4 regions of the Micromonospora sp. NPDC050686 genome follow, and region 1 is predicted to be linked to each of the others. Evidence: riboswitches for the same ligand, from Rfam matches in the RefSeq annotation. Region 1 holds a riboswitch; each other region holds the start of a gene.
The links. A riboswitch is a leader RNA that binds a small molecule or an ion and turns the genes downstream of it on or off. The one in region 1 is predicted to bind cyclic di-AMP.
Positions count from the first base shown of each region.

Region 2: linked by a shared signal. The riboswitch ahead of AB0H57_RS09665 (hypothetical protein) and the one ahead of AB0H57_RS05105 (hypothetical protein) in region 1 are both predicted to bind cyclic di-AMP.
Region 3: linked by a shared signal. The riboswitch ahead of AB0H57_RS10045 (transglycosylase family protein) and the one ahead of AB0H57_RS05105 (hypothetical protein) in region 1 are both predicted to bind cyclic di-AMP.
Region 4: linked by a shared signal. The riboswitch ahead of AB0H57_RS10360 (NlpC/P60 family protein) and the one ahead of AB0H57_RS05105 (hypothetical protein) in region 1 are both predicted to bind cyclic di-AMP.

Region 1 is NZ_JBFAID010000003.1:270,264-274,473, forward strand. It holds gene AB0H57_RS05095 (MarR family winged helix-turn-helix transcriptional regulator) at 1-32, opposite strand, end outside; gene AB0H57_RS05100 (carbonic anhydrase) at 236-907, shown strand; gene AB0H57_RS05105 (hypothetical protein) at 1,024-2,043, opposite strand; cyclic di-AMP (ydaO/yuaA leader) riboswitch at 2,048-2,178, opposite strand; gene AB0H57_RS05110 (YibE/F family protein) at 2,345-3,682, opposite strand; gene AB0H57_RS05115 (metal-sensitive transcriptional regulator) at 4,000-4,210, opposite strand, start outside.
Region 2 is NZ_JBFAID010000008.1:126,370-130,579, forward strand. It holds gene AB0H57_RS09660 (SRPBCC family protein) at 1-75, shown strand, start outside; gene AB0H57_RS09665 (hypothetical protein) at 140-1,219, opposite strand; cyclic di-AMP (ydaO/yuaA leader) riboswitch at 1,233-1,364, opposite strand; gene AB0H57_RS09670 (AAA family ATPase) at 1,616-3,727, opposite strand; gene AB0H57_RS09675 (alpha/beta hydrolase) at 3,779-4,210, opposite strand, start outside.
Region 3 is NZ_JBFAID010000009.1:86,343-90,552, forward strand. It holds gene AB0H57_RS10035 (helix-turn-helix transcriptional regulator) at 1-188, shown strand, start outside; gene AB0H57_RS10040 (toll/interleukin-1 receptor domain-containing protein) at 439-972, shown strand; cyclic di-AMP (ydaO/yuaA leader) riboswitch at 1,440-1,611, shown strand; gene AB0H57_RS10045 (transglycosylase family protein) at 1,612-2,334, shown strand; gene AB0H57_RS10050 (L,D-transpeptidase family protein) at 2,467-3,228, opposite strand; gene AB0H57_RS10055 (DUF998 domain-containing protein) at 3,443-4,141, shown strand; gene AB0H57_RS10060 (styrene monooxygenase/indole monooxygenase family protein) at 4,182-4,210, opposite strand, start outside.
Region 4 is NZ_JBFAID010000010.1:33,433-37,642, reverse strand. It holds gene dcd (dCTP deaminase) at 1-388, shown strand, start outside; gene AB0H57_RS10360 (NlpC/P60 family protein) at 463-1,497, opposite strand; cyclic di-AMP (ydaO/yuaA leader) riboswitch at 1,509-1,646, opposite strand; gene AB0H57_RS10355 (N-acetylmuramoyl-L-alanine amidase) at 1,884-3,917, shown strand; gene AB0H57_RS10350 (NlpC/P60 family protein) at 3,979-4,210, opposite strand, start outside.

The sequences.
Region 1 (4,210 bases):
TTCGCGCCAGCTGTGGTCGCCATACCGGCCATGGTATGGCTTCGGGCCCGCGCCGCAGGTCCTGGCCCGGGCCGCGGGCGCCGGCCCGGCCGGTGCAGGGGGCCAGGCGGTCGACGCCCGCGACACCTGAAATCCGTATCACGAAATCTTGACGGGCTTTCCGCCGCGTGTGACGGTGGTTGCGGCCGTATCGCCGGCCGACCCACCCGCGTACGTGAGGGACGAGGTGAGCCGAATGCCGTGGAGCAGCCCGCAGCGCGCGCTCGACGAGCTGCGCGCCGGCAACCGACGGTTCGTCGCCGGGTCGCCGCGCCATCCCAACCAGGACGCCGACCGCCGCACCGCGGTCGCTGGCGGCCAGGATCCGTTCGCGGTGATCGTGGGCTGCTCCGACTCCCGCCTGGCCGCCGAGATCATCTTCGATCGGGGCCTGGGTGACCTCTTCGTGGTCCGCACCGCCGGGCACACCGCCGGGCCCGAGGTGCTGGGCAGCGTCGAGTACGCCGTGACCATCCTCGGCACGCCGCTGGTGGTGGTGCTCGGCCACGACTCCTGCGGCGCGGTCCAGGCGGCCCGCGAGGCGGTCCGCACCGGTACGCCGCCTCCCGGGCACCTGGGCGCGGTGGTGGACGCCGTGCTGCCCAGCCTGCGGCAGGCGGCCGACCGGGGCGTCGAGGACATCGACGGGATCGTGGACATCCACATCGCCCAGACCGTCGAGGCCCTGGTGTCGAACTCCGCCGCCCTGGCGGCCGCGGTGGCGGCCGGCCGGTGCGCGGTGGTCGGCATGTCGTACCGGCTGAGCGCCGGCGCGGTGCGGACGGTGGCCGAGGTGCCGGCCGCCGCGGCGGCGAAAGCGCCCGCCCAGGCCCGGCCGGTGGACCCGGTCGCGCCCTCGGCCGGCTGAGGCCCGAGCCGACGGCCCGGAGCGCGTCGTCCGGCCGGCCCCGGCTGCGCGCCGAGGCCCGGCACGACGCGGGCCGCCCCGCACGCGGCGGGACGGCCCGGGTTACGCGGGGCGCGCTAAAGCAGGGAGACGTGCACGTGGTCGGTGTGGTCCGACGGGCCGCTGTACGAACGCCAGCCCGTCGCCGGGAACCAGATCTGCCGGTTCCAGATCACGTAGTAGATGCCGAGCCGGTCGGCGTTGCGCAGCAGGAAGGCGGCCAGGTTGTTGCCGTACGTCCGGGTGTCCTTGTTGTGCCACGGGCTGAAGCCGCGGTTCTGCAACGACCAGTCGCACGCCCGTCCCTTCGGGTGCTCCCACGGCCCGCCGGAGCGGTAGCAGCCGACGAACCGGTCGAAGCCGGCCCGCTTGACCTCCTTGTACATGTGCAGCGTGCGCGGCGTGACGCAGCCCGAGGTGGTGGGGTCGGACTCGCTGCACGACTCGCGACGCCACTCCCCGTCGGAGGTCCGTCCGGGGCCGACCCGGGCGACCGGTGAGGTCGCCGAGACCAGGCCCCCGGTGAAGCCCTTGCCGCCGACCAGTTCCAGCGACTTCTCCGCCTCGGCCTTGCGCTTGGCGATGATGGCCGTCTGCCGCTGCTGCTCGCGCACCTCGGCGTCGAGGGCCAGCTTGGCCGCCTCGGCCTTCCGCTTGGCCTCGGTCACCTCGGCCAGCTTCCGCTCGTTGACCATGTTGATCTCGTCGAGCACCGCGGCGCGCTTCACGAAGGAGGTCGGGCTGCTGCTGTCCAGCAGGACGGCCATCGCGCCCACCCGCCCGGTCCGGTACGACTGCGCGGCAATCTTGCCCACCTGCGGGGTCAGCCGGTCCAGCTCGCTCTGCGCGCGGCGGACCTCGAGGGCGAGCGCGAGCTGACGCTGCTTGGACTTCGCCAGCTTGGCCTTGGCCCGGAAGTAGCCCCGGTTGGTCTGCTCCAGCACGTCGTTGAGGAGCGGAGGATCGTTGTCCTCCTCGTGCCCGGACGGCTTGGGGGTGTTCGGGGCGGCCGTCGCCGGGAGGGGCCCGGTGACGATGGTGAGTGCGGTGAGCACGGCCACCACCGGTGTCAACCAGTGGCGCAGGGGTGCCGTCACAGTGTTCCCTTCCCTCGACCGCCGACCGGGTTAGCTGACGGATTCGGGACGGAAGTTGCCCCGGCCGCTGGCGCGGCTTCACCCCACGTACCTGGTTCCCCGGCTCGCCGAGCGGCGATTGGGCGGTGGCACCGCAGGCGCCGCTGCGCGCCTTCGGCGGTGACCGGCAGCGAGGTTACCCGAGAGCCGGGCCGGTGAGCTACGTCCGGAACCCGACCAAAGCCGTATTTTCGGAATCGAGGGCGGTAACCAGTGACACGTTTGACATGGGTGGCGGCGTGGTCCGTCACGCTCTGCGGTGTCACCATGCGTCGTCCGTGCTCCTTCCGGGATCGGGCCACCGGCCCGGGGGCGTGGTGGTGGTCGATGTTCGCGGGGCGCCGAGCGCCTCCAGCGCGACGTCGGGGTCGGTCGGCGGGCGGCGGGTCGGGGGCGCGGCCGGTGTCGACCCGCCGGCCCGCCGGCCGGCGGTGGTGACGAGCGCGGCCAGGCCGGTGGTGAGCGGAACGGCGGCGACCAGCCCCAGCGTCGCCACCGTGCTGCGGACGATCTCCTGGGCCAGGAACTCGCTGGTGAGGAGCTGGCCCACCGGCCGGGAGTCGGCCACCAGCAGGAGCAGCAACGGCAGCGAGGCGCCCGCGTACGCCAGCACGATGGTGTTGACCACGGAGGCGATGTGCGCCCGGCCGACCCGGGTGGCTGCCCGGTACAGCTGCCGGCGGGACAGCTCCGGGTTGGCGTGCGCCAGCTCGGTGACGGTCGCCGCCTGGGTGATGGTCACGTCGTCGAGCACGCCGAGCGAGCCGATGACGATCCCGGCGAGCAGCAGGCCGTGCAGGTCCACGTCCTGCTGGAACATGGAGAGCGTGGTGGCGTCCTCGCTGCCGTACCCGGTCAGGTGGGTGGCCCCGGTGGCCAGTGCGCCGAGGACACCGGTCAGCACCAGGCTGCCGAGGGTGCCGAGCACGGCGACCGACGTCTGCGCGGTGATCCCGTGGGTGAGGTACAGCACCACGAACATGATCAGTGCCGAGCCGACGACCGCGACCAGCAGCGGCGACTGGCCGGCGCCGATCCCGGGCAGCACGAAGGTCAGCAGGATGGCGAAGCTCGCGGCGAGGCCACCCAGCGCGGCCAGCCCGCGCCACCGCCCGAACGCGACGATGGCGGCGGCGAAGACCACCACCAGCCAGACCAGCGGCGTACCGCGCTGGTGTTCGGCGATGTCGTAGCGGCTCGCCTGCGGATCGGCCGGGTCGGTCAGCTGAACCAGGATGATCTCGTCGCCCGCGGTCACGGTCGGCGCGCCGGGGCCGTCCGGCACCGGGGTCTGGACCTCCCGGCCGGCGTCCGGCCCCTGCGCCACCCGCACGGTGACCGTGCCGCAGCGGCGCTGCCCACCGTCCGGCCCGCCCTCTGGCGTGTCCGGGGCCGGCGGGCAGGACTCGCTGACGACCCGGGTGACCGTGCCCTGGTAGCGGGGCACCTCGGCGGCGGGCTCGCCGCTTGGCGCGTCGCGGGGCCAGAGCACCACCGCGGCGATCACGGTGAGCAGGAACAGCGGGACCACGGTCGCCACGAGGATCCGCCGCACGCCCGGTGGGGCGGGCGGGGCGGTACGCGGGTGGTCGGCGCCCATGCTGAGTCTCCTGACGATCCGGTGCTGGGTACGGCCCGATGGCCCGGACGGTTCAACCGTCGCGGATGAACGCCCCGGATGGTAACCAAGGCGCCGGGTCCGACTGCAGTTCGCGGGCGGTCCGGCCTCCGGTTGAACCGGCGGGGCCATCGGAGCAGGCCGATGGGGTGAACCCGGACGCCAAGGCGCTGGCCGGCCGGATCGTGGCCACCCGGCAGGCCGAGACCGGCACCATGCGGAAGATCCTCGACCGGTTGTGAGGCGGGCGGGTGCCGCCCGGGTCGACTCCGGCCCGGGCGGCACCCGACGCGCGGCGGTCAGCCCCGCTTCATCAGCCGGCCGACCGCCGCCATCATCTCGGTGGCCATCTCGTCGGCCCGCCCCTCGACCGCGCCCTCGTGCATGCAGTGCCGGGCGTGCCCGTCGAGCAGCCCCAGGCCGACCTTGTCCAGCGCGGCCTGGATGGCGGAGATCTGGGTGAGCACGTCGATGCAGTAGCGGTCGTCCTCGACCATCTTCTCGATGCCG
Region 2 (4,210 bases), on a different contig from region 1:
GCGCACCTGGCGCTGGCCGCCCGGCTCGGCGAGGTGCTGGACCGCGACCCGGGCCCCGCCCCGACCGGGGGTTGACCGGGCCTTCGGCGACAGCGCGGCCCGGTGACCCGCGCGGGTCACCGGGCCGGGTCGGGTCGGCTCAGTAGACCGACAGGTGCACGTGGTTGGTGTGGTCGCTGGACGGGTCGCCGCCGGCCCCGCTGTACGACTTCCACCCGCTGCTGGGCAGCCAGATCTGCCGGTACCAGATCACGTAGAGCACGGCGAGCCGGTCGGCGTTGCGGACGAAGTACGCGGCCAGGTTGTTGCCGTACGTCTTGTCCCCGCCGGTGGCGTCCCCGCCGAAGCCTCCCTTCTGGGCGGCGAAGTCGCAGGCCCGGCCCTTGGGATGCTCGCCGGAGCCGCCGCTGCGGTAGCAGGAGACGTACCGGGTGAAGCCGGCGGCCTTGGCCTGTTCGAGCGCGTGCAGGGTGCGGGGGGTGATGCAGCCGCTGGCCGGGGTCGGGTCGTCGACGCTGCACGACTCGGACGGCCAGGAGCCGTCGGAGTTGCGCGGCGCCGGCTTCGCGTTGACGGTCGAGGTGCCGCCGGTGCCGCTGCCGCCGGTGCTGGTGCTGCGCTGGGCGGCCGCGCGCCGGGCCTCGGCCGCGGCGACCTCCAGCGCCTTCTCGGCCTGCTCCTTGCGCTTGGCCATCACCTGCACCTGCTTGCGCTGCTCGACGATCTCACCGTCCAGCGCGGTCTTGGTGCGGGTGGCCTGGTCGCGGGTCTCCAGCAGGCCGCGCACGGCCCGGTCCTCGTTGGCGGCCACCTGGCCCAGCGCGGCGGCCCGGTCCATGAAGTTCTCCGGGTTGCGGCTGCTCAGCAGCGCCGCCGCGGTGCCGAGCCGGCCGGTCCGGTACGCCACCCCGGCGATCTCGCCGACCTTGGCGTCGCGGACGCCCAGCTCACCCTCGATGGTCTTGAGCTGGGTGGCGAGCGCCTGCTGGCGCTTGGTGGACCGGGTCAACGCGGTGCGGGCGTCGAGCCAGCCCTTGCTGGCCGCGTCGAGTTGGTCGCGCAGTTTCTCGGTGCCGCCCTCGTGGTCGGTGCCGGGCGCCTTGGCGAGCGGCGCGGCGGACGCCGTCACGGCCGGCACGGCGCCGACGCCGAGGGCGAGGGCGAGGGTCACCACCATCAGGGCCGCCATCCGGGCGGCGGTTCGTCTCACGGGGCCCACTACTGGCATGCACATGTCCTTCCGTCAGCCGCCGGCCGGGTTAGCTGACGGGTTCGGGACGGAAGATCCCTACCGCTGACGCGGATGCACCCCACGGACATGGTTCCCCGGCTCGCCACGGGCGGCGATTAGGCGGCGGCCACCGCAGGCGCCGGCGGGCGCCGCTCGGCGGAGGCCGCGGTCGAGCCTACCGGTGAGTCACCGAGCCCACCCCCGGTTGCTCCCGACAACCGGTGGGGCAAGAGTTGCAAATGGTGCATATGGCCACGGCGTCGGGAAAGAATTAAGGTTGTGCTAAATGCCACTCGATCGACCGGCCGGCCTCTGCTGACACTCCGGAGTCGGCTCGCGGCGGCGGGTGCCCGGTCGAGGGGCCTCGGCCGGGCGCCCGCCCGCTCAGCCCGCGTCGAGGACGGTCAGCCGCTGGGTGGCTCGGGAGAGCGCGACATAGAGCGTGCGCACCCCGGACGGCTCGGCCCGGATCTCGCTCGGCGCGACCAGCACCACCCCGTCGTACTCCATGCCCTTGGCCTGAAGGCTGTTCACCACCTGCAACCGTGGGTCGGCCAACCCGGCGAGCCAACCGGCCACCTCGTCCCGGCGCGGCACCGGCGCGATCACTCCCACGGTGCCCTCCACCTCGCCGAGCAGCGCGCCGGCCGCCTCGACCGTGGCGGCCGGCAACTGCGACGCCGGCACCACTCGCTGCACCGGGTCCACCCCCGTGGAGCGCACCGCGGTGGGCAGCGCCAGGTCCGGGTGCAGCCGGCGGATCTCCGCCGCCGCCACCGCGAAGATCTCCGCCGAGTTGCGGTAGTTGGTGGTGAGCGTGAACCGGTGCCGGCGCCGCCGGCCCAGCGCCTGGTCGCGGGCCCGGTCCAGCTCCGCCGGGTCGCCCGCCCAGGCGGTCTGGGCCGGGTCGCCGACCACCGTCCAGGAGGCCAGCCGGCCCCGCCGGCCGATCATGCGCCACTGCATCGGCGAGACGTCCTGCGCCTCGTCAACCACCACGTGCGCGTAGTCGCGGTAGTCCTCGGGGCGCTCCCGCGCCGCCTCGCGGGCGGCCCGCTGCCGGTCGGCGAAGGTGCTCAGCTCACGGACCCCGCCGGCCAGCTGGAACGGGTCCCGCCGCCGCCGCTTCGGCAGCACCGGCTTGCCCAGCAGCGCGTCCAGCTCGTCCAGCAGCGCCACGTCGGCCACGGTCGGTCCCTGCCGGTCCAGCGACCGGTACGCCCCGACCAGCAGGTCCGTCTCCGCCCCGGACAGGAGCCCGCCGGCGTAGCGGCGCAGCCGCTCGGGACGGGCCAGCCAGTCCAGCACGTGCCGCGGGTGCAGCCGCGGCCACCACGCCTTCAGGAACTCCCGGAACTCCGGCCGCTCGATGATCTCGTCCTCGAACACGGCCTGCTCCGGCAGGCGCCCCCCGGCCAGCCGGCGGGCCTGCGCCCAGAGCGCGGCCAGTACCGCGTCGAAGGCGGCTCGGCGGACCTCGTTGCGCCGCGCGCCCCGGGACAGCGTCCGGTCCCGGATGCCGTCCAGCTCGCGGCGCTCCAGCCGCAGCAGCTCACCCCGGTGCAGCAGGCGCAGCTCGTCCGGCCCGTCCGGCACCGCGTCCCGGACCGCCCGCTCCAGCACCCGGCGCATCCGCAGCGAACCCTTCACCGCCGCCACCTCCGGCGGGTCGGTGCGGGTCGCGGTCGAGCCGGGGAAGAGGGTGCCCAGCGAGTGCAGGGTGGCGGTCTCCTCGCCCAGCGAGGGCAGCACCGAGGCGATGTACTCGACGAAGACCGTGGACGGCCCGACCACCAGGATGCCGCCGCCGGCGTACCGGCCGCGGTCGGAATAGAGCAGGTACGCCGCCCGGTGCAGGGCCACCGCCGTCTTGCCGGTGCCCGGCCCGCCGGAGACGATCGTCACCCCGGAACCGGGGGAGCGGATCGCCTCGTCCTGCTCGCGCTGGATGGTGGCGACGATGTCCCGCATGCCCCGGCCGGTGGCCCGGGACAGGGTGGCCAGCAGGGCGCCGTCGCCGACCACGGCCAGCTCCGCCGGCGCGGCGGCCGGGTCGAGCAGGTCGTCCTCGATCCGGGTCACCTTCTCGCCGGTGGACTGGATCGTGCGCCGCCGCACCACGCCCTGCGGATCGGCCGGGGTGGCCTGGTAGAACGCCGCGGCGGCGGGGGCCCGCCAGTCCACCACCAGCGTCTCGGCGTTCTCGCCGCGGATGCCGAGCCGGCCCACGTGCAGCACCCGCCGGTCCCGCAGGTCGAGCCGGCCGAAGACCAGCCCCTCGTGCTCGGCGTCCAGCACGTGCCGCCGCTGGGCGGCGTGGAAGACCATCGCGTCCCGCTCGACCAGGGCGCCGAAGTTGCCGACCCGGGCCAGCCGGTAGCCGTCCCGCTCGGCCTGGACGGCGGAGCGCCGCAACTCGGCCAGGCGGGCGTACACCCGGTCGAGATGCCGCTGCTCGACGGCGATCTCCTGCGCCAGGGTGGTCTGGTCGGTCAACGTACGCGCTCCTCCGGACGGTCGCGGGCGGCACGGGGGCCGCGCGCCAGGTCAACCGGACGAGGGTACGGCATGCCGGGGCGCGGCTCCGGACGCGGCGGCGCGACGGGCCGTCCGCCGCCGGTCGGCGAGCACCTGCCCGAGCACCCCGTGCAGGGCGGCGTTGACCTCCTCGGGCCGCTCCATCACCAGCATGTGCCCGGCGCCGGGGCAGACGGTCAGCTCGGTGGTGGGCAACGCGGCCGCGATCGACCGGGCGCACGGCGGCGGGGTGAGCCGGTCCCGGTCGCCGACCAGCGCGGCGGCCGGCAACCGGCCCAGCTCGGCAAGGGTGTCCAGCCGGTGGTGGGCGCCGATGGACGGCCGGAACCCGCCGATCGAGCGCAGCGAGGCGCGGGCCACCGCCGAGGTGACCAGGCGGATGTCGGCCGGGTCACAGCGGTCGCCGAAGAGCACCCACCGGATGCTCGGACGCAGGGCGCG
Region 3 (4,210 bases), on a different contig from region 1:
GGCAGCTGGACCGGGCCGCCGCGGTGGTCGGCCCGGCGCTGGAGACGGTGCGGTCGGTGGACTCCGCCACCGCCCGCTACGACCTGCGCCAACTGAATCGGGTGGTGCGGCGCTGGCGCGACGACGAGGCCGTCCGGCAGTTGATGCCGGCGCTGACCACCGCCCTGCGGGTGGCGCCCGCGCGCTGACCTGGTGGCGGGCCCTGGTGCACCGGGAGGGCGAGCACTACGCCGCTACCCGGTCGGCAGTCTCCCGTGTGCTGATTTCTGTCGGTCCGCCCGCGGTGACCGGGGGAGAGGGATATCCTGCCAGCGACGGGCGTTTTCCGCCGGTACTTCTCGAGAACGTGAGCAGCGCGGTCCGATGAATGCGGCTCACGTTTCCCGATGACCATTATCGGTCCGGAGGGAACGCGTCTGTGAAGGCGGGAGCTGTCAGATGACAGGAATCTTTGTCAATTATCGGACGCACGACGCGATGTTCGGCGCCGACCTCATCGACGAGCGGCTGCGCGCCGATTTCGGGGCCCGGCACGTCTTCAGGGACCACCGGTCGGTACGCCCGGGCACCGCCTTCCCGCCGGAGTTGTGGACCCGGCTCCAGGGCAGCCACGTGCTGCTGACGTTGATCGGCCCGTACTGGCTCAGCGTGCTCGACGACCAGGGCAGGCGCCGGCTGGACGACCCGCGCGACTACGTGCGCCGAGAGATCCGCCGGGCGCTGCGCTGGGAGATCCCGGTGGTCCCCGTGCTACTGGGGGACACCCCGCTGCCCGACCCGCCGGCGGTGCCGGAGGACATCCGCGGGCTGTGCGAGCGGGCCGGGGTGCGGGTGCGCAGCCACTCCGCCGGCCCGGACCTGGACGCCCTGGTCGCCGAGGTGTCCGCCCTGCTGCCGGCCGACCTCGCCGTACGGCGTTCTCCGCAGGTGCCGGCGGCGGTGCTGCGCGGCGCCGCGCACCCCGCCCCCTGACCGGCGGCTGCTGGCGGGCGCCGGTTGCGGCGCACCGGGGGAACTGCGTCGCCAGGATCCATTCCGGACACCAGCAGAGCCGTCACCGCAAAGGCGAGAGCGACTCCGTAGTCGCCTACGGACAGTGACCCTTCCGGCCGGGCGGCGGTGGTGAGGGCGGCGCGAGGCGGCCCTCCGGTCCCGGCGCCCGGAGGAACGTGCCGGTGCGGCGGGGAAGGCGCGCCGGCCGGTGCGCCAGGTGGACGGCGACGCCGCCCTCCGCCTCGTGGCCGACCGCATCCGCCCAGCTCACCGCAGGTGTTCACCGTCCAGGAAGGACGCCAGGGGTGCGGCATCATCCACCCTTTGCGCACCGGCGCAACCCGGGAAGCGCCCGATCGCCCTTCCGGGTGAAGAACTTCACAAGAAGTGGGCAATCGGCACCAACCGTTCCTAACGTCGGATGGGTCCGCTCCTCGCGGACACCACGGTCGGTAACGCCCAATCCTGCCGCCGGCCGTCGGTACCTGGACCTCAGGCATGGAGCGGGGGACCCAACGTTCTCCGGTGCACGGCACCTCGGGGTGAAGCCGCCTGTGGCGGCCGGGCTCCTCGGCCCGAACCCGACAGCTCACCTCGTCGGCGTGGAGGAAACGACAGATGGCAACTGAATACCAGGCCCGTCACCGTCGGGCCAACACGCGTCAGGTCACCGGCCGGGTCGCCGTGGGGGCGCTCGCCACAGGTGCGGTGACCGGCGCCATGGCACTGTTCGGACCGGCCACCGCGGCGCAGGCGGCCAGCGTCAACTGGGACGCGATCGCCCAGTGCGAGTCCGGCGGCAACTGGAAGATCAACACCGGGAACGGCTACTACGGTGGCCTGCAGTTCTCCCGCAGCACCTGGAACGGCTACGGCGGTCAGAAGTACGCGGCGCGGGCCGACCTGGCCAGCCGCAGCGAGCAGATCGCCGTCGCCGAGAAGGTGCTGAAGGGTCAGGGCATCGGCGCCTGGCCGACGTGCGGCAAGAAGGGCGGCTCGACGAAGAGCTACTCGGCGAAGTCCGACAATCGTTCCGAGACCAAGTCGGAGCGCAGGTCGGCGCAGAAGTCCGAGCGCAAGTCCGAGCACCGCACCGAGAAGAGGTCCTCACGTCAGGACCGCGGCGAGCAGCGTGCCTTGCGCGGCACCGAGCGGCGCTCGGCGCCGGCTCGGTCCATGTCGACCGGCGGCAACTACCTGGTCAAGCCGGGTGACACCCTGTCGCAGATCGCGACGGCCCGCGACCTGGCGGGTGGCTGGCAGGCGCTGTACGAGCGCAACAAGCGCGTCATCGGCGGCAGCCCGGACCTGATCTTCCCGGGGCAGCGGCTCAGCCTCTGATCTTGTCGGCTCGGCCCGGCTCCCCGGTTCGGGGGCCGGCCGGCGTCGCGTACGGCTCACGCCGTGCGGGGCGGGCACGACGACGAACGCCCGGCCGGGGTTTCCCGGCCGGGCGTTCGTCGCAGTTGGCGCTCAGGCGTAGACGTGCACCGGCAGGCCGACCTTGATCGTGCCCCAGAGCCGGTTCATCGCCGGCACCGTCACCCGTACGCAGCCGTGGCTGGCCGGGTAGGCCGGCACCGAGGTGGCGCCGTGGATGGCGTAGCCCCGGTAGAAGTAGTTCGGCCGCCACAGCAACCCGAGGTCGCTCTGCCGCCAACCGTCGATCCGTCGGGTGATCTTGTAGTTCCCCCGGACGGTCGGGGTGCTGGCCTTGCCGCCGGAGGCGTCCAGGATCCGGATCACCTGCCCGTTGCGGGCCAGGTACAGCACCTGCTTGGACAGGTTCGCCTCCAGCGAGAGGCCGGAGTGCTTGTATCGCGGCTTCGGGACCACCGGCTTGCTCAGCGCCGCCCAGGTCCTGGGCCCGACGATGCCGTCGCGCGACAGGCCGTTCACCTTCTGGAAGGCGACCACCGCGTGGAACGTCGACGACCCGAAGACACCGTCGACCGCGCCGACGTCGTAGTGCAGCGCCACCAGCCGGCGTTGCAGGCTGGTCACCGCGGTGCCGCGGGCACCCTGCTTGAGGGTGGGCTGCGCCAGCGCCAGGGTGGCACTGGCGTTGACCGTCGTGACGACACCGGTGGTGACCGGCGCGGTCAGCTGCCGGGCGGCCGGCGACTGCTCGCGGGGCGCCGCCTGGGCGGCGCCGATCGGCACGAACATGCTCCCGGCGACCGCGAGCGCGACCAGCGCTGCGGCCCGGCGGGTGCGGGTGGTGGGGGGCGACATGTCGATCTCCTTACCCCGTGGTGGACACACCCGGACGACGGTCGCCCGGGAGATTATCGGAGCCCGGTTTCAACCGTAGTCCGGCGGGGCAAGACCGTGGGGTCCACTCTCGAACCGTTATCGTGGATCTGTCCAACTTCGGTCGGACTGTGCCGGACGAGCCGGCCGGCCGGGAGGATGGGCCGGACGAACCGGCCGGCCGGGAGGAGTCGTCATGCCCGTGAGGCCGTCACAGGATGCGCTCACCGTGCGCCGGCTGCGCCTCGGCGTCGGCGTGCTCGGCATCGCCCTGCCGTTCCTGCTGATCGCCGGCGAGGCCGTACGCGCCGGGCGGCTGGTGCTGCTCGACTCGATCAGCGCCTACTACCACACCGGTGTGCGGGACGTCCTGGTCGGCAGCATGTGCGCCATCGGCGTCTTCCTCCTCTGCTACCGCTACGCCCGGATCGACGACGTGCTCAGCACGATCGCCGGGGCGCTGTCCATCCTGGTGGCGCTGCTGCCCGCCGCCACCGCCGGCGCGGACGCCACCGACCGACTGATCGGCCGGCTGCACCAGGTCTTCGCCGCCGCGTTGTTCCTGCTGCTGGCCGCGTTCTGCTTCCTGTTCGCCCGCAGCGGTCCGAGCCGGCCCCGGCTGGCCGCCGAGAAACCGGGCCGCGACCCGCTCTACCGCGGCTGCGGGGTGGTCATCCTCGTCGCCGTCGGGCTGGCGCTGGCCAGCAACGCCCTGCCGGCCGCCACCCGGGACGCGGTGCGGCCGCTGCTGTGGTGCGAGATCGTCGCCGTGCTCGCCTTCGGCGTCGCCTGGCTGGCGAAGGGACAGGCGATCGTCCGGGACGCCGTCGGCGTCGTGGACCCGACCGCCGTGCCGGCCGCGCGGGTGCCCACCGAGGGCCGCCCGGTGCCGTGACCGGCCGGTCCACCCGGCCACGGCACCGTACGCGCGGTGCTCAGCCGGCGACCTCGGCGAGGTAGCGTT
Region 4 (4,210 bases), on a different contig from region 1:
GGAGGTGCCGGACGGCGAGCCGTACGTGCTGCACCCGGGCGAGTTCGTGCTCGCCTCCACGCTGGAGGTGGTCACCCTCGGCGACCAGCTCGCCGGCCGGCTGGAGGGCAAGTCGAGCCTGGGCCGGCTCGGCCTGCTCACCCACTCCACCGCCGGGTTCATCGACCCCGGCTTCTCCGGCCACGTCACGCTGGAACTCTCCAACGTGGCCAACCTGCCGATCACTCTCTGGCCCGGCATGAAGATCGGCCAGCTGTGCATCTTCCGGCTCTCGTCACCGGCCGAGCACCCGTACGGCTCGGAGGTGTACGGCTCGCGCTACCAGGGCCAACGCGGCCCCACACCGAGCCGCTCCTGGCAGCAGTGGCGCACCTGGCCCACCCGCTGACCCGCTCACTCGCCTCGGCGAGGTGTCAAGCGGCGCCCCTTCCTATACCGAATGCGTTAAGCAGGGGCCCCGCCTTACACCCGGCCGAAGCTGTTGACGGGGCCGTCGTCGACGCGCTTCATCTTGATCGGCATGCCGGCCTGGGAGGCGTGCACCACCCAGCCGCCGCCGACGTACATTCCCACGTGGTGCAGGTCGGCGTAGTAGAAGACCAGGTCACCGGGGCGCAGGTCGGCGCGACTGACCCGGGCGGTGACCCGGCGCTGCTGGCGGGCGTTGTGCGGCAGGGACACGCCGGCCTTCGCCCACGCGGCGAGCATCAGCCCCGAGCAGTCGTACGAGTTGGGCCCCTCGGCGCCCCAGACGTACGGCTTGCCGATCTGCGCGCAGGCGAACTTCACCACGGCGCCGGCGTCGCCGCCGGGCCAGGCGGCCGGGCAGGGGGCGGGACGCAGCGGGCCGCCGCCGCCGTTGCCGTACACCTGCAGGCGCAGCTTCTGCAGCCGGTCGATCTCGGCGTTGATCTGCCGCTTCTTCGCGGCGAGCTGGGCTTCGGTGCGGCTCAGCTGGACGATCAGCTCGTCCAGCGACCGTTTCTGCGCGGCCAGCCTGTCCCGCAGCTCCGCCACGCCGCGGATCTGCCGCTGCTGCCGGTCGGCGAACCGGTCGAGCAGTTCCAGGCCGTCGACCAGTTCGCTCGGTGATCGGCTGCCCAGCAGCGCGTTGACGGTGGCGACGTTGTCGCCCTTGTACGCCTCGGCGGCCAGCCCGCTGACCTGGTCCATCGCCAGATCGACCTGGAGCTGGAGGGGTTCGATCCGCTTGCCGAGCGCCTGCGCCTGACGGCGCTTGCCGGCCAGGCCGACGCGGGTGGCGTTGTGCTGTTCGATGATCGGTTCGAGCCGGTTCCAGTCCCGGTCGATCCGGCCTTCGATCTCGGTCACGGAGGGCTCGGCGTGGGCCGCCGTGGCGCCACCGGTCAGGACTGCGGCGACGCCGACCAGGGCGGCGACTGCGGTGGTGAAGCGGGACCAGTGTGTACGCGGCGCGCCCGTCGGCTGGCCGGGAACCGGCCGGACCGACAGCGGCCGCGGGGCATGGCGTGCCACCGGGGCTCCGTACTCCTTCACGTCGACCGCCTACCGGGTTAGCTGACGGGTTCGGGCGGGAAGGGGTCGCCCTACCGCAGTGGCTGCGGATTCACCCCGGCGTACCTGGGTCCCCGGCTCGCCCGGAGGCGACTCGGCGGTGTCCGACCGTCACCTCCCGGGTTGGGTGGTGCACCTACCGGTCGACGATTCACCAGAGTAGGGATCGCCGTCACCGCGACGCAACTCACCCGGCCGTGACACTCCGTACCCGAATCGGCCACCGCGACCGTGGGACGGTGAAGGTTTTTTTCGTATCCGAATACCTTGCGGAAAGCTATTGACCGCAGGCCGCGCCGGGAGTGAGGGTGGAAACGCAGTGACCCCCATCCCTGTCTGGAGGTTCGATGCACCGCACACCCCCGCCGTCGGGCAGACGGATACTGCTGGCCGCCGCCGTCGCGACGGCCACCGCGTTCGCCACCACCGGCCCGGTCGCCGCCGAGCCGTCCCGCGCCGACCCCGCCGACCGGCAGCAGCAGTACGCCGCCGCGGCCGACGAGTACGGCGTGCCGCGCAGCGTCCTGCTCGGCGTCTCCTACCTGGAGTCCCGCTGGGACACCAACGCGGGCATGCCCAGCACCAGCGGCGGCTACGGGCCGATGCACCTGACCGACGCCGAGCAGGTCGCCTCGACCCCGTCCAGCGCGCACGTCGACTCCGACGAGGACCCGCGTGGCGACGAGTCCCGCCCGCTCACCCTGGATCCGGCCGTCGCCGCCGCACCCGCCGGCGACGTGCTGCCCCGGGCCGCCCTGCAGACCGTCGACGCCGCCGCCACGCTCACCGGCATCCCGGTGCAGACGCTGCGGACCGATGCCGCCGCGAACATCCGGGGCGGCGCGGCGCTGCTCGCCTCGTACCAGCAGGAACTGGGCGGGCCGGTCGGGGCCGGCAGCGACCCGGCGGCCTGGTACGGCGCGGTGGCCCGGTACTCCGGCGCGGACACCGAGGACGCGGCGGCGGCCTTCGCCGACGAGGTGTACGACCAGCTAGGTCAGGGTGCCAGCCGGACCACCGACGACGGCCAGCGGGTGACCCTCGCCGCCACGGCGGTGGCGCCGGACCAGTCCGGGCTGCACCGGCTCGGCCTGCGCCGCGCCGAGCGGCCGGACGGGCTGGAGTGCCCGGTCCGGCTCGCCTGCGAGTGGATCCCCGCCCCGTACGCCGAGTACGTCGACAAGAACGGCAACATCGACTACGGCAACCACGACCTCGGCAACCGGCCGGCCCAGCAGAAGATCGAATACATCATCATCCACGACACCGAGGGCTACTTCGGTCCCAGCGTCGGGCTGGTCAAGCGGGCCGACTACCTGGGCTGGCACTACACGCTGCGCTCGGTGGACGGCTACGTCGCCCAGCACATCAAGGCCAAGGACGTCGGCTGGCAGGCCGGCAACTGGTACGTCAACGCCAAGTCCATCGGCATCGAGCACGAGGGCTTCGCCGGCCACGGCACCTGGTACACCGAGGCGATGTACCGGAGCTCGGCCAAGCTAGTCCGGCACCTGGCGCTGCGGTTCCAGATCCCGCTGGACCGCCAGCACATCCTCGGCCACGACAACGTCCCCGGCATCCTTCCCGGCAACGTCGCCGACATGCACTGGGACCCGGGCCCGTACTGGGACTGGTCGCACTACTTCGACCTGATGAAGGCGCCGTTCCAGGGCACCGGCACACCGCGCACCGGCCTGGTCACCATCGACCCGGACCACGCCACCAACCGGCCGGCGTTCACCGGCTGCAACCAGCAGCCCCCGGGCGTCCCGGATCCGCCGCCGCCGGCCGAGCCGTGCCCGCTGCGCGGCTCCTCCTCGGTCCTCCTGCGCACCGCGCCGAGGGCGGACGCGCCGCTGGTCAACGACCTCGGGCTGCGCCCGGACGGCACCCCGAACACCATGTACGTCTCCGACCACGGCGCCCGCGCCTCGGCCGGCCAGACGTACGCCCTCGCGGGGATCCAGGGTGACTGGACGGCGATCTGGTATCTCGGCCAGCAGGCCTGGTTCCACAACCCGGCCTCGGCGCCGACGGCGAAGTGGGCGAACGGCTTCGTGGTCACCCCCCGGCCGGGGAAGGCCACCATCCCGGTGTACGGGCGGGCCTACCCGGAGCGGGCGGCGTACCCCGCCACCATCCCGTACCAGGCCGTCACGCCGTTGCAGTACACGTTCGCGGCCGGCCAGCGGTACGCGCTCGGCGGGGTGCTGCCGGGCGAGTACTACCGGGCGGTCTCGTTCGACGGCTCGGCACCCGGCGACCGGACCGTGGTCCGGGGCGCCAACCGGTACGTCCAGCTCCAGTTCGGCCACCGGGTGATGTACGCCGACCTGGCCGACGTGCAGATCCTGCCGGCCGCGGTCGGCGCGCCGCAGTAGAACGCGGCAACGACGAAGGGCCCCGACAACGCGTCGGGGCCCTTCGGATGTCGCGGACTACTCAGGTGACCCGGCGGAAGCCGGCGATCGGCTGGTTGTTGATGCTGCTGACCTGGACCGGTTTCCCGGTGCGTGGCGCGTGCACCATGGTGCCGTTGCCCAGATAGAGCCCGACGTGGTGCAGGTCACTGTAGAAGAAGACCAGATCGCCCGGGCGGGCCTCGGAGCGGGACACCGAACGGCCCTCGTTCCACTGCGCCCCGGTGAAGTGGGTCAGGCGGATGCCCGCCGCC